Regions from separate parts of the Clostridium sp. HCS.1 genome, predicted to be linked through region 2. Evidence: riboswitches for the same ligand, from Rfam matches in the RefSeq annotation. Region 2 holds a riboswitch; the other holds the start of a gene.
What was found. Region 2 has a riboswitch for thiamine pyrophosphate ahead of ACFYH6_RS12860 (MTH1187 family thiamine-binding protein). Riboswitches for the same ligand answer to the same signal wherever they lie in the genome.
Positions count from the first base shown of each region.

Region 1: it holds a riboswitch for thiamine pyrophosphate, as region 2 does, so the genes downstream of both, thiT (energy-coupled thiamine transporter ThiT) here and ACFYH6_RS12860 (MTH1187 family thiamine-binding protein) in region 2, are expected to answer to the same signal.

Region 1 covers NZ_CP170704.1:1,835,579-1,840,284, reverse strand. The annotation lists gene ACFYH6_RS08760 (MATE family efflux transporter) at 1-1,076, shown strand, start outside; partial or broken gene ACFYH6_RS08755 (GNAT family N-acetyltransferase) at 1,140-1,589, opposite strand; gene ACFYH6_RS08750 (serine/threonine protein kinase) at 1,739-2,308, shown strand; gene ACFYH6_RS08745 (class I SAM-dependent methyltransferase) at 2,356-2,922, opposite strand; TPP riboswitch at 3,084-3,185, shown strand; gene thiT (energy-coupled thiamine transporter ThiT) at 3,249-3,890, shown strand; gene pulA (type I pullulanase) at 4,017-4,706, opposite strand, start outside.
Region 2 covers NZ_CP170704.1:2,701,154-2,705,859, reverse strand. The annotation lists gene fliB (flagellin lysine-N-methylase) at 1-448, shown strand, start outside; gene ACFYH6_RS12865 (TatD family hydrolase) at 630-1,379, shown strand; TPP riboswitch at 1,535-1,642, shown strand; gene ACFYH6_RS12860 (MTH1187 family thiamine-binding protein) at 1,767-2,057, shown strand; gene ACFYH6_RS12855 (ABC transporter permease) at 2,029-2,811, shown strand; gene ACFYH6_RS12850 (ABC transporter substrate-binding protein) at 2,827-3,831, shown strand; gene ACFYH6_RS12845 (ABC transporter ATP-binding protein) at 3,812-4,534, shown strand.

The DNA of each region.
Region 1 (4,706 bases), 870 kb from region 2:
CAAGTTCTTTAATTTTATCAGGAATTATGACTATAATAGTTACTGCTTTAAGCATGTTTTTTGCAAAGCCATTATTAGAACTTATGAATACTCCTGAAAACATTATTAAGGATGCTTTGAACTATATTATTATTATTTTTGCTGGAAACATAGCAATCATTTTTTATAATATGCTTTCAAGTATTTTAAGAGCTTTAGGTGATAGTAGAACTCCATTATATTTTTTAATTATAGCTTCAATATTAAATATTATATTAGATATTGTATTTATCGTTAATTTTAACATGGATGTTGCTGGAGCTGCTTATGCTACAATTATCTCTCAATCTATATCTGCTATACTTTGTTCTATACACATAGTAAATAAAGTTCCTATATTAAAATTAAAAAAACGCCACTTAAAATTCAGAAAAGATTATGCTAAAAAGCAATTAAGAATCGGTGTTCCTATGGCATTACAATTTTCTATAACTGCTGCTGGAGCTATGGTTCTACAAGGAGCTCTTAATAACTTTGGTTCAAAAATTATAGCTTCTTATACTGCTGCTTCAAAGGTTCAACAATTAGTTATGCAGCCTGCTGTTACCTTTGGTGTTGCAATGGCTACTTATTCTGGTCAAAACTTAGGGGCAGGTAGAATTGATCGTATAAAAGAAGGTGTTAAAAAATCTGCCATAATTAGTATAATAGTTAGTATAATTTCAACAATTATAGTAGTTTTATTTGGTGGAACCTTTACTAAGATGTTTATGAGTGGAAATGATATGGAAGTTATATCTTATGCTAAACAATATTTAAATACTGTTTCAATTTTTTACATACCACTAGGACTTATATTTATATATAGAAATACATTACAAGGTGTTGGAGAAAGTTTTGTACCTATGATGGCTGGATTTGCTGAAATGATAGCTAGGACGGTGGTAGCCTTTACTCTACCATTATTACTTGATTTTACTGGAATAGCTCTTGCTGATCCTGCTGCATGGTTTGCAGCTTGCATTCCTCTTATGATAACTTATTATAAAAGGATAAATATAATAATGAAAGAAAAGCAAATTCCATTAGAACAGTAATATAAATTATAATTTTAGAAACTCCCACAGGGAGTTTCTACCTAAGTTCTACATTCTTAATTTTTAATTCTTCATTTCATATAACATTTCTATATGAGGAATATCATCCTCTAAATAAATATCTGAAACTTCTATAAATCCTAGGCTTTTATAAAAATCCTTAATATAACATTGTGCTGAAATTCTAATAGGATTATTGCCATAGGTTTCTTCAATATAATTTATAGCCATTTCCATAGACTTTCTTCCTAATTGTTTTCTTCTGTATTCTTTCTTAACTGCCACTCTTCCTATAGAAAATTCATCATAGGATACTCCTTTATTAAGTATTCTTAAGGTTGCAATAACTTCCCCATTTTCAATGCAAAATAAATGGGTTGCTTTGATATCCTTTTTATCACAATCTTGATATATACATTCCTACTCTACAACAAAGACTTCACTTCTTAACTGAAGAATTTTATATAGTTCTTCTGTAGATAACTCATTAAAGTTTTTTATTTTCCAATGCATTTTATAATCACTCTTTTCCTATGTAGTTGTAGCTAAATTATACCATATAAATTAATACTCTTATTTAAATAAATCTTATTAATTACTTTACTAACATACTAAAATTAATAGCATATAATAAATAAAATCAATATTTATAGGTGGGTGCTATGAATTACCTCTTAGAAGTACAAGAACTTAAATTATTAGGTTCAGGTGCTGAAGGTGCAGTTTATTTAACTCCTGAAGGTTATGCTTTAAAAGTCTTTAAAGATATTAAAAACGCTAAAAAGGAAGATGAAATACTTAAGCAAACTATTGATAGTAGGTTTTTCCCTAATTCTATTGTAAGGTTTTCTAATATTTTAATTAGAGAATATGTTGGAGGAGTAACACTTAAAGAATATATTTCTAAACATGGATTACCATATAATTTATCTAAAGAAATAATAGACTTAATAGAAGACTTAAAGAAGCTTAATTTTAAAAGAATTAACTTTAGAAATGCTCATATATTTGTAAACTCCAATGGGAAAATCCAAGTTATTGATCCAAGGAAACCCTACTCTAAAGTTACTCCTTATCCTAAGGACATAATAAAAATACTAGTTAAATATCATTTGTTTGATATATTTTTAAAGGATGTATTAAAATATAACCCATCCCTTCTACCTTATTGGACTTTAGCCTATGATTATCTTGCAGAACCACGAGTAAAAAGAATTCATAGATATGGATAAAAAAGTGAGGCTGTTACTACAGCCTCATCTAAAATCAATATTATATACTACTGATTTTTTAATAATATTCCATAAAGACTTTCACTTATATTAATTTCTTCTACAAAATCAAATCCTATTTCCTTACTTAGATTTATTAATTCTTCACTCTCTATTCTTATATCTACAGGTGGCCCAAATGAAGTTTCTTTCTTATAAAATTCAACTATATATGCTTTACCTGAATCCTTTAAAATCCTTTTTGCTTCTTTTAAAGTACATTCCATATCATTAACTTCATGTAAAACTGTTATCATTAAAGCTAAGTCTACAGTATTACTTTCTATAGGAAGTCTATCTCCTTCTATCTTTATTGGAATTAAAGATTCTAATGATAGTTCATTTTTTTTAGAGTTTAAATAATCTACCATATCTTGTGAAATATCTATTGCATAGATTTTATTTTTACTAATATTTGAAGCTTGGATAGAAAACAATCCAGTACCTGCACCGATATCGCATAAGGTCATTCCATCAGTAAATCCTAATTTTTCTAAGGTTTCCTTAGGTTTTAATTGATTTACTCTATTTGTACTTTCTAATTTAGATTTCATTTTTTCTACAAATATACTCATATTATTCTTCCTTTCTAATATAAATTATGTTACTTTATATTATACTTCAAAATATATATTAGTCCATCCTAATATTACGTTATATAGTAGTATTATATTCTTTGTGCATTTATTATTGACTTTATAAACCATATTATATAAAATTTAGTTATAACATAATAATTAAGTGCTAGGGGTGCCTTTGTGCTGAGAAATGATTTTTCATTAACCCTCTTTAACCTGATCTGGATAATACCAGCGTAGGAAAGCCGTCAGAGATTTATTAGTAATATTTTTAGTATTACTAATATTGTACCTCCTAGCATTTAAATAAGGAGGTTTTTTTTATGAACAATTTTTTTAATACATTAAAGGAAGGCTTTAATGAAATTTATAATAGTCCTTTATCTTTAGCTACTCTTATTGGAGTTATTCTTATAATTTTAGCTCTTATAAGATTTAAGAAGATAAAATTAGACACTAAAGTAATAACAAGAATAGGTATAGCTTTAGCATTAGCTACAATACTTCATCTTGTTAAATTAGTTGATTTACCTAATGGCGCTGGAAGCATTAATCTTGGTAGCATGGTTCCAATTCTTATAATATCCTTCATGTATGGTCCTGAAATAGGAATGCTTACAGGTTTCTTATTTGGAGTAATTTACTTAATTATAAGTCCTTATATATTACATCCAATACAAGTATTATTTGATTATCCCCTTCCTTTTATGGCTGTTGGACTATCTGGATTTTTTAAGAATAAGAAATTATTAGGTACAACTTTGGGAATGTTTATAAGATTTATATTTCACTTTATCTCTGGTGTATTATTCTTTGGAGAATTTGCTCCAAAAGGTTGGTCTCCAGTACTTTATTCCTTTATTGTAAACGGATCTGTAGTACTTGGAAACTTATTAGTGATTTTAATTATTATTTCTCTGTTACCTATTTCTAAAATAATCTTAATGAATAATAGTTACAGTTAAAGCTTAGCTATATAAAATAATTAGAAATAATATATTTATGGCTTTACTTTATGAATATATTTAAATTAAAAAGGCAGAAAATTTAATTAAATTTTCTGCCTTTTATTTAAATAAATATGATTTTTATTATGAATACATTATTAAAATAGAATAAGAGTTTAAAGTTGGAATTTCATTTCTTTTTACCCTCATTATTACTTCATCATTTATTATTTCATTTATAGCTAGAATATTCCATTCTTCACTTATAGTGTTTGTGATAAATTTATTAATATCATAATTATCATAGGTAGTAGCATTAAATATTACAATTATTTCTTTTGCGCCGCCTGTAGCATTTTCATCTTTATAATGCCATTTTATTACTCCAACCCTTTCATCACCATTTAAAAAGCTAATATCAATTTTATTAATATCTTCTCTTTTATCGAATCTAAAGGCTTTAAATTTCTTTCTTATTCTTATTAGCATCTTTACAAAGTTAAACACCTCATAATATTTAACTTTATCAACCCAGTATATAGCATTTATATTGTCAGGACTTTTATAGCTATTATGATCACCATTTTTACTTCTTAATAATTCTGCTCCACCTTGAATAAATGGAATACCTTGAGATAATAAAATTATAGAAAGTGCTAAAACATTTCTTCTTACTAAGTGATTATCAAAGATATCATCTTCTTTTATTATTCTGTATTCATTAGGTTTAATATTTTGATTTAGACTTTTTTCTATTTGATCCCAAAGGGTATAATTATCATGAGCATCTACATAATTAATGCTTTCTACTGGATTTAAGGAAATAGTATTAAT
Region 2 (4,706 bases):
TGTATCTAAAAATGTGGATAGCGTTTCTTTTAAAGAATATACAAGGGAAATTATAGCTGGATTAAAGTTTGATGAAAATATTGAAATAAGTGAACATTCAGGATTATACATAAAAGCATTTGAAGATTATAATGAAAATTTTATTAATAATAGCTATATTTTTGAAAATTATTTAGTGAATTTCATATATAATAATATTTTCCCATTTTCTGAATCTAAATCAATATTTGATGGATATATTATGCTTTTAACAAGATATTCATTTATTAGATTTTATTTGGTTGGAAAATATCTATATAATAAACAGGAATCTAAAGAAAGTATAGTTGAATTTATTCAATCTTTCTCTAAAACTATAGAACATCATAAAAGCTATTTAATTGATTCATTAGAATATATAAAAGAAAAGGAATTTGATAATATAGAATTTGCTAAAGTACTTTTATAATAAATGAATTGCCACTGTTTCTCCAATTAAATTGAAGTATTCTAATTAAATAAATATAAATGATATAATATATATAATATATAAATTATTAAAGATATAAAAAATTATATATAAGAATATAAAAATAAATATATAGCAGAAATACTTATCTAAAGGTTTGTTTTTTTATTAAGGAGGATACATGTATATAGATTGTCATACACATTTAGATTTTTTTGAAAATAATATAGATAAGGCTATTGAAGATATAAATAAAAATAAAATATTAGTTTTAGCAAATAGTATGAATATAGAAAGCTATATTAAAAATAAAGAATACAGTAAGAAAAGTGAATTTATTAAACCTTGCTTTGGGATACATCCTTGGAAGGCTGCAGAGTATAGAGGAGATTTTCAGGCCCTTATTCCCTATATTGAGGAAAGTGAAATGATAGGTGAAATAGGTTTAGACTATCTTTGGGTAGAAGACAAAAGTACCTTTGAGACACAAAGAAGAGTGTTTAATTTTATACTTGAAGAAAGCATAAAGAGAAATAAAGTTATAAGTCTTCACACTAAAGATGCAGAAAAAGAAATATATGAGGCTCTTAAAAAATATAATTATAATAAAGCGATAATCCACTGGTATAGTGGTGGTATGAGCACTTTAGAAAAGCTTATTAAGCTTGGATGTTATTTTACTATTAGTGTAGATATGGGATATTCAGAAAAAACTTATGAAGTATTGAGTAAAATACCAATGGATAAATTACTTTTAGAAACTGATGGTCCAACTGCATTGGAATGGGTTAACGGAGATTATGGATATCCAAGTGAAATAATAAAAGTTTATGGAAAAGTAGCTAATTTTAAAGAGATTAAAATGGAAGAGTTATTGATTATTGTTGAAGAGAATCTAAAAAAGTTATTAAATAATGAGTTAAGAGTATGAAAAATTAATTGTTTATTCAAATACCATCATTAGTTGTTATATATGGATCAAGGAAAATAGAGTAATAATAACTACTAGATAATAGCTAAATAATAATTATTATTAATTACCTTGACATTAATAACCAAAATGAATAAAATGGATATATAAACTTAATAATTTAACTGGGGGGGCAGGGAACTGTCTGAGATAAAGTTGTGACCATTTTGACCCATAAACCTGATTTGGATAATGCCAACGTAGGGAGATTAGTATTGTTTCAATTACAAATTAAGCTATTGAGCAGCATTCTTATATTAGGATGCTGTTTTTTCTTTTAACCATATACTTTATCAGATTTAAGATAAATTATTTAAGTTAATTATAGAAAAAAAAGGAGGGAATTTTATGGAACTATGTAATGTAAGCCTTCAAGTGATACCTTCAGTAACTGAAGAAAGAATTTATCCTGTGGTGGACAAAGTTATTGAATATATTGCTTCTACTGGAGTGAAGTACGAAGTTGGAGCAATGGAAACTACAATGGAGGGAGAACTAGATGACTTACTAGAGATAGTGAAGAAGGCTCAAGATATATGTACAGAAGAAGGTGCATCAAGAGTATGTTCTATGGTTAAAATAGACTATAAAAAAGAAGGCGTGACTATGGATGAAAAAATCGAAAAATATAGGAAATAAACTTGCACCTATAATATTTATTATAATTTTATTAAGTTTATGGGAAGTTGTTGTTAGAGCAGGTGGTATAGAAAAATATATAATGCCAACACCTACAGATGTAATTAAGGTTTTAGTTAGTGACTTTAAAATTATGATACCACATATATTAGCGACATTATATGAAGGCTTTGTAGGTTTTTTAATTGCTATTGTGCTAGCTATAATATTAGCTGTAATTATGGATATGTTACCACTTATAAAGAAAGCACTTTATCCAGTTTTAGTAATATCACAAACTATACCAACCATTGCTTTGGCACCACTTTTTATTATATGGTTTGGTTTTGGATATTTACCAAAAATAATTGTTGTTGTAATTGTGTGCTTTTTCCCAATAGTAATAAGTATAGTGGATGGATTAGAAGGTGTAGATAAAGATTTAATAAATCACTTTAAATTAATGGGAGCATCTAAACTTAATATATTTATGCATTTAAAACTTCCTTATGGAATGATAAATTTCTTCTCAGGAATGAGAATTGCAGCAACTTATAGTATTATGGGGGCTGTAATTGGTGAATGGCTAGGAGGAGATAAGGGACTAGGTGTATATATGACTAGAGCAAGAAGTGCTTATGCCTTAGATAAGATGTTTGCAGCAATTGTTATTATAGTTATTATAAGTATGGCTATATTTGCTTTAGTTTCAATTATGGAAAAAGTTTTTACTCCTTGGAATAATGAAAAAAACAGTACAGAAAGAAAAAATTAATTGGAGGTGGAAATAGTGATAAAAAAGAAATTATTATCAGTAGTTTTAGCGTCAGTAGCAGCATTAACTTTATTTACAGGATGTAGTAATAATAAAGAAACTAGTAAAGATTTAGATTTACAAAAGGTTACATTAATATTGGATTGGACACCTAATACTAATCATACTGGGTTTTATGTAGCACAGGAAAAGGGATATTATAAAGATTTAGGTTTAGATGTTGAAATAATACAACCATCAGAAGGATCATCTCTTCAACTATTAGCAGCAGGTAAAGGAGATTTTGCAGTAAGTTATCAAGAAGATTTAACTTATGCTAGAACATCAGAGACTCCATTACCAGTTATGGCAATAGCAGCTATAATACAGCATAATACATCTGGCTTTGCATCACCTAAAGAAAAGGGGATAGCAACTGTAAAAGATTTTGAAAATAAAGTTTACGGTGGATGGGGAAGTCCATCAGAAGAAGCAATATTAAAGGCTGTTATGGAGAAAAACGGAGCTGATTTTACTAAATTAAAAATGGTAGATGCAGGTACAGAAGATTTCTTTATAGCAACTAAAAACAATTTAGACTTTGAATGGACCTTTGAAGCTTGGACAAATATTGAAGCAAAGCTTAGAGGTTTTGATATTAATTATATTCCAGTTAGAGATTTAGATCCAGCTTTAGATTATTATACTCCTATTATTGCTACAACTGAGGATACAGTTAATAATAAGAAGGATTTAGCTAAAAAGTTTATAGAAGCAACTACAAAAGGATATGAAGATGCAATAGCAAATCCAGAAGAAGCTGCTAAATTATTAGTAAGCAAGGTACCTGAAATAAGTGAAGAATTAGCAATAGAAAGTCAAAAATATCTAGCTGATAAGTATATGGAAGATACTAAGATCTGGGGAGAAATGAAGGATAGTGTATGGGATAACTATACTAAATTCTTGTACGATAATAAATTAATTAATAAGGAAATGAAAGCAAGCGAGGCTTATACAAATGAATTCTTATCAAAATAAGATTTTAATAAAAAATGTTTCTAAATCCTTTGATAACATGGAAATATTAAGGAATATTAATATTGAAGTTAATGAAGGAGAGCTAATTTCAATACTTGGACCTTCAGGAAGTGGGAAAAGTACTATATTTAATATATTAACTAATATTACTAGCAGTGATAATGGTGAGATTAATATAAATGGTGATATAAGCTATATGTATCAAAAGGATATGATGGTTCCCTGGAAGAAGGTAATAGATAATATAGGTATTCCGCTTATTTTTAAAGGTAAAAATAAGAAGGATTCTAGGGAAGAAGTAAAGAAACATATAAATGACTTTGGACTTAGTGGGTTTGAATATAAATATCCATCTCAATTATCAGGTGGCATGAAGCAAAGAGCTAATTTCTTAAAAACATATTTAACATCTAAAGACATTATGCTTTTAGATGAACCCTTTGGAGCATTAGATTCTATTACAAGAAGGAAGATGCAAAATTGGCTTTTAAATCTTACTAAAAAAATGAATACTACAATTTTATTTATAACTCATGATATAGAAGAGGCTATATTTCTTTCAGACAAAATATATGTTATATCTGAAAAACCGGCTGTAATAAAAAGTGAAATTAAAGTTAACTTACCTAAAGATAGAAATGAAAAAATTATTACTAGTGAAGAATTTATTAATATAAAGAAAGAAATATTAAATTTAATGTAGACTATAAATATAATTATTTTTAAGGAATTTATAAAGGATTAAACTATTCATAACCTTTTATAAATTCCTTTCCTTTTGTATATATGTAGAGATTATATTTTAATTACTTGAAAATTCCTATATTAAGGAAGGTATAATATTTATATAATTATACAATATATAGTGTTAATTT